2 regions of the Bacillus sp. MN7755 genome follow, and region 1 is predicted to be linked to the other one. Evidence: riboswitches for the same ligand, from Rfam matches in the RefSeq annotation. Region 1 holds a riboswitch; the other holds the start of a gene.
The links. Region 1 has a riboswitch for S-adenosylmethionine ahead of ACYVEC_RS11260 (peptide ABC transporter substrate-binding protein). Riboswitches for the same ligand answer to the same signal wherever they lie in the genome.
Positions count from the first base shown of each region.

Region 2: it holds a riboswitch for S-adenosylmethionine, as region 1 does, so the genes downstream of both, ACYVEC_RS02745 (bifunctional O-acetylhomoserine aminocarboxypropyltransferase/cysteine synthase) here and ACYVEC_RS11260 (peptide ABC transporter substrate-binding protein) in region 1, are expected to answer to the same signal.

Region 1 covers NZ_BTRL01000009.1:36,397-39,596, forward strand. Annotated here, with positions in the region: gene ACYVEC_RS11260 (peptide ABC transporter substrate-binding protein) at 1-1,575, opposite strand, end outside; SAM riboswitch class I at 1,707-1,812, opposite strand; gene ACYVEC_RS11265 (aldo/keto reductase) at 1,965-2,798, opposite strand; gene proC (pyrroline-5-carboxylate reductase) at 2,800-3,200, opposite strand, start outside.
Region 2 covers NZ_BTRL01000003.1:44,622-47,821, reverse strand. Annotated here, with positions in the region: gene ACYVEC_RS02755 (YjjG family noncanonical pyrimidine nucleotidase) at 1-25, shown strand, start outside; gene ACYVEC_RS02750 (chloride channel protein) at 66-1,298, opposite strand; SAM riboswitch class I at 1,618-1,722, shown strand; gene ACYVEC_RS02745 (bifunctional O-acetylhomoserine aminocarboxypropyltransferase/cysteine synthase) at 1,816-3,114, shown strand; gene metA (homoserine O-acetyltransferase MetA) at 3,098-3,200, shown strand, end outside.

The sequences.
Region 1 (3,200 bases):
CACATAAGAACGTTCTAAATAAGATTCACCTTTTTGGTAAAGAGGAGCGATAACAGAGTCTTTAAATAATATTTTCTCGGATGCTAGTAATGCTTCCCAGCGAGCTTTTTCATCACCAGCTAAAGTCGTTTTAACTTTTTCAATTGTTTCATCGAACTCCTTATTAGAGTAATGATCTAAGTTGTAAGGGTTATTCGTTGTAAATAGTTCAAGGAATGTAATTGGATCAGCAAAGTCAGGACTCCAGCCGTCAATGCCGATTTCATAGTCACCTTTTAATAAAAGTGAAACTTGTTGTTTACGTGGTTGTGGTTTTACATTTACTGTTAATCCGTCTAAATTCTTTTCTAGTTGTCCTTTTAAGAACTCACCAGTTTTCTTATCAAGGTCAGCATCACTTGTTAATAATTCTAATGTGATTTTTTCAGAACCAAGCTCTTGTTTAGCTTTCTTCCATAACTCTTGTGCAGATTTTGTATCAACTTTGGTTAAATCTCCGTTTATAGTACGGAAGTCCTTTCCATCAGTCCCTTTTGCAAAGTTTTTTGGAACGAGGCCAAAGGTTGGTGTAGAGCCATCATTTAATAACGTATTTACAAAGGATTTTCGATCAATTGTTTGGTCAATTGCTTGGCGTGCAGAAACGTTTTGAAGTACTTTGTTTTGTTGATTCATACGTAAAAATTGTACGCCTACGTTCGGGCGTTCTTTAAAGTTCGCATCCTTTTTATATTTATCAACGAAGTCAGATGTTAATTTTATACGGTCTAATTGTTTTGATTCGAATAAATTTACTTCTGTTGATTTTTCTTTTACTACGTTAAAATTGATTTCTTCTAGTTTGACAGTATCTTTATCCCAATAGGTAGGGTTTTTCTTGAATTTAAAGCTTTGTTCGTGCTTCCAATCGCTTAGTGTAAAAGCTCCATTGTACAAGATTGTATTATCTTCTAAAGCGTACTTATCACCTTGTGCTTTAAAGAATTCCTCGTTAATTGGTAGAAATGTTGGGAACGCTGTTAAACTAATAAAATATGGAACAGGACGCTCTAATTCTACCTCAAACGTATGGTCATCAACTGCTTTTACACCAAGTTGGTCGGCTGGAAGTTCTTTGTTGTTAATTTTTGTTGCGTTTTTAATATCAAAGAATAAAAATGCATATTCAGAGGCTGTTGCTGGATCGACAGCTCTTTGCCAAGCGAAGACAAAATCTTTCGCTGTAACAGGAGTGCCGTTTGACCATTTTGAATCTCGTAAATGGAATGTGTATTTCGTTTTATCGCCACTTACTTCATGAGATTTTGCAACACCAGGGACAGGTTTGTTACCTTCACCAAGATTATACAAACCTTCAAATACGTTTCTCATTACTTGACCAGAATCAGTATCTGTAGCACGAGCTGTATCCATTGTTCGTATTTCAGTAGGTGAAGATAAGTTTAAAACCTGTTTACTAGGTGCCTCGTCTTTTGCATTTGCTCCACTTGCTTCGTTTTTATAACTACCGCAACCAGTTAATAAAATACTTACTCCTACAACTGATGCAATACCGGGTACAAACTTCTTTTTCATTTGATTTTCCTCCTAAATAATTAAGTTTGGATGATGATGAGGGAAATGAAAAATAAAAATCCCTCTTTTCGTATTGAGAAAGAGGGATTTTTACGTACAAGTTATGCACCCGTATATAAACGAAGTCCCTCATTCTATCTTTCAAGCCATAAAGCTTGCAGGAAGTGGCACAGTATTCAAAATGAACCTGTTGCCGAGGTTTCAAAGGGCCAGTCCCTCCACCTCTCTTGATACAATGAGTAAACAAATAAACTTTATTAAATTTTGTGTTTCTTTGATAATTCAAAATCTTACACCTTGGATGATGAAGTGTCAACCGAATGAAATGTAGTTTAAATTTTCAGTTTTCTTTAACGGAAAAACCACTGCATATGGCAGTGGTTTTTCTACTAGAAGTTAAAGTTATCTGGATCTGGACCAACGCGACGATCTTCATTTAAAGCTTGAATTGCTTTCATATCATCAGCACTTAATTCAAAGTCGAAGATGTTTGCATTTTCAATAATGCGATGTTCTTTAATAGATTTAGGGATTGTTACAACTTCGTTTTGTAAATCCCAGCGTAAAATAATTTGCGCAGTTGATTTATTATATTTTGTCGCAATTTCTTGTAAAACTGGGTTATCTAGTAGTTGGCCTTGCATTAATGGTGACCAAGCTTCAAGCTGGATATTATGTTCTTTACAGAAAGCGTGTAACTCTTCTTGTGCTAAACGTGGGTGGTATTCCACTTGGTTGACCGTTGGCTTAATTTCAGCAATTTCAAATACGTCTTGTAAGTGGTGAATGTGGAAATTACTCACACCGATAGCACGAACACGACCATCTTTATAAAGCTTTTCTAATGCTTTCCATGATTCAGTATATTTCCCTTTTACAGGCCAATGTACTAAATATAAATCTAAATATTCTAGACCTAATTTTTCTAATGTAGTTTCAAATGCTTGAAGTGTTGTTTCATATCCTTGATCGCTATTCCATACTTTTGATGTAATAAATAATTCTTCACGTGAAACACCTGATTCACGAATCGCTTGTCCAACGCCTTCTTCATTTTGATAGATTGCTGCAGTATCGATGCTGCGGTAGCCATTTTTAATTGCTGCTTTTACAGAATCAATTACCTCTGAACCATCTTCTACTTTAAAAACACCTAAACCGAACCAAGGCATTTTTACTCCGTTATGTAATGTTGTATAGTCTTTTAAACTTGTTAAACTCATATTATTTCCCCCTAGCTTTTTTGTTTGTTGCTTCTACTGCTTTTTGAATTGCCTCTGAAAAATTATACTCATATAAAGTTTTGAGACCTTCAGCTGTGGAACCACCTGGCGTTGTTACTTGTTCGCGGAGGTTAGCCGGATCTTGCGTTTGTTCAAGCATAGAAGCGGAGCCAGAAATCATTTGAATGACAAGGTGTTTTGCGGTTGCTTCATCGACTCCATAACTTTTTGTTGCTTCAATTAAGCTTTCAGCAAAGTAATAAAGGAAGGCTGGTGCACTTCCAGTAACTGCAGTAAGCTGATGAATTTCTTCCTCAGTGCAGAGTTGCGAAGTACCAATGCCTTTTAAAAGTAGTTGCAGGGTTTCTTGATGCATCTCATTTACTGATTGTCCCATTGTAT
Region 2 (3,200 bases), on a different contig from region 1:
TGCGTTATTGAAGCAACGTGTGTAATAAAAATAGGCAGTGGAACTTTTGTCCCTACTGCCTATTTTTATTCGTTTGTAGCTTCGTTGTTTTTAGGAAGTGGAAATGCATTACCAATCGCTGCCGCTCCAAGCATCGGTAATAGTAAATTGAGCGGGAAAAACATGAGTAATAGTAGTGTTATAGCAATTGGTTTTCTTAATGCATAGCTTGAAATTGCTGTTGTGACAATGGCTACCGAAGCAATTGGATCTATAGGGATAATGGAAGCTATAGCATATCCGATACTAGATCCAGCGAATATAATTGGGAAAATGTGTCCGCCACGCCAACCTGTATTTAAACAAACGGCAGTAATACATAATTTTAAAACCCCTGAAAGAAGTAGTACCCAGAAGGATAAATGGCTCCATTCAACGACTAAATCTTTTAATTGATGTTCTCCGGAGAATAATGTGTATGGGAGAAAAGTTCCTGCAATCCCTAATAAAATACCACCGATAATTCCAAGGATAAGTTTGTATTCCCTAAAAGGATGAATGAATTTCTCTAATGTGAATTCTAATTTAAAATAAAAGAATCCAACTATAGCACCAATACTAGCAAGTGGTAGAAAGGCAATCCATTCATTAAGAGAAAGGGAACCTTCCCCAAAATCAACGATAAAGGATCCACGATTATCAAATTTACTAAGTAATAAATAAATGGAAAAACCAGCGAAAGTAGTAGCTAAATATACAATCGCTTTTTTTCCTTTAGAAAATTCATTAATTTGCTCACCCTCATTTTCATTTGGAGCTAAATAACCGAATAATGGCGCGTTAAAAATTACACTTAAAGTAGCACCAATTCCAACCTCTGTTAGTTCATTCATTCCTTTTAAGGCGAATGTAAAGCGATCCCCTACCCATGTACAAAGTCCACCGATAATGCCAACAAGTGCTGCTTCGGGACCTAAGCTAGCCCCAAATATTAAAACGATAATCGCAGTTAAAGTAGCTTTATGTACAAAACGGTATTCAATTCTACCTGTTTTTTTATATTCACCCATTACTTCCGGCATAAGACGTGGATATGTGCCGAAGTATTTTTGGGTTAAGCCAACGAGAATACCGCCGATAGTTGTTATACAAATGGTGTAATACGGGGGAGAAGATAAGATAGTAGGTAAGTATCCCCAAATAAAGTGAATGCCGATATTTATTGTAACTAAAAATAACCAGACTGTTGCTCCTACTATAGAGCCTAAAATAATGCCGTATAGGACGAGTATAAAGTGCATGTCCTTTGTGTGTGTCATGTTCTACCTCCGTTATGTAAGTTTTAATGTTGAAAGAATTAAATATACTACTGTGAAATGAAATGAATATGTATAGTATCTTTTTGAGAGGTTGGCTTATTCAATATATTGAGGTCTCGTCAGAATTTGGAATGTACACAGTTAAACTACTTATTTAATTCTATGTATTAATAGGGGATTTTAAAAGGTCTTTTTCAAATGAATATGGAATATATTTCTTTTGTTATGTGTATCAAATTATTTGTTGTTAATTTAGAACATTCAGAAAAACTGATTGACATTAGGAAATTATTGCTATAAAATCAACGGTAATTGCATAGTCTTATCAAGAAAAGGTGGAGGGACAGGCCCGATGAAACCTTGGCAACAGCCGTATAACGGAATTGTGCCAAATCCTGCAGGTAATAATCCTGAAAGATAAGAAAGAGCCTTTAGAGCGTGTTTTCAAACTGCTCCTTTCTTGTTTTCAGGAAAGGGGCAGTTTTTTATTTTGTATAAGAAGAAAGGAGAATGAGAGATGGGAGAATCATGGGGAAAAGGAACAATTTGTGTGCAAGGTGGCTATACGCCAAAGAATGGTGAACCGCGTGTTTTACCGCTTTATCAAAGTACAACGTATAAATATGATACTTCGGATGATTTAGCAGCACTATTTAATTTAGAGGCAGAAGGATATATCTATACGCGTATTGGCAACCCTACTTTAGCAGCATTTGAGCAGAAGTTATCAGATTTAGAAGGCGGTGTAGGAGCTGTTGCAACGGCCTCTGGGCAGGCTGCTATTATGCTCGCCGTTTTAAATATTTGTAGTAGCGGAGACCACTTGCTTTGTTCTTCCACAGTTTATGGCGGGACGTTTAATTTATTTGGGGTGAGTTTGCGTAAACTTGGTATTGATGTTACGTTCTTTAATCCAAATTTAACAGCTGATGAAATTGTGGCCCTTGCTAATGATAAGACGAAACTCGTTTATGCGGAATCGCTAGGAAATCCAGCGATGAACGTTTTAAATTTCAAAGAATTTTCAGATGCAGCCAAAGAGTTGGAAGTACCTTTTATTGTGGATAATACATTAGCAACTCCTTATTTATGCCAAGCATTTGAACATGGAGCAAATATTATCGTTCATTCTACGACGAAATATATTGATGGTCATGCAAGTTCTTTAGGTGGCATTGTCATTGACGGAGGGAACTTCGATTGGACAAATGGGAAATATCCTGAACTTGTTGAACCGGATCCAAGTTATCACGGCGTAAGTTACGTTCAAAATTTTGGTGCAGCAGCTTATATTGTGAAGGCACGTGTTCAATTATTAAGAGACTACGGAAACTGTATGAGCCCATTCAATGCGTATATTAGCAATATCGGCTTAGAAACATTGCATTTACGAATGGAGCGTCATAGTGAAAATGCTCTTGCAGTTGCTAAGTGGCTTGTTGATCATGAACGTATTGAATGGGTGAATTATCCGGGATTAGATAGTAATGAAAATTACTCGTTAGCACAAAAGTATTTGAAAAAAGGTGCTAGTGGTGTTTTAACATTCGGTATTAAGGGAGGATTAGAAGCAGCGAAAGAATTTATCGCAAATGTAAAACTAGCAACTCTCGTAACGCATGTAGCTGATGCACGAACTTGCGTCATACATCCTGCTAGTACAACGCATAGACAATTAAGTGCTGAAGATCAGCGTTTAGCTGGCGTTACATCAGATTTAATTCGTTTATCGGTTGGTATAGAAGATGTTTCTGATATTATTGCAGATTTAGAAGCAGCGCTAGTCGGAGGCAAAGAACATGCCGATCATAATTGATAAAGATTTACCAGCTCGCAAAGTGTTGCAGGAGGAGAATATTTTTGTAATGACGAAGGAGCGAGCAGAAACACAAGATATCCGGG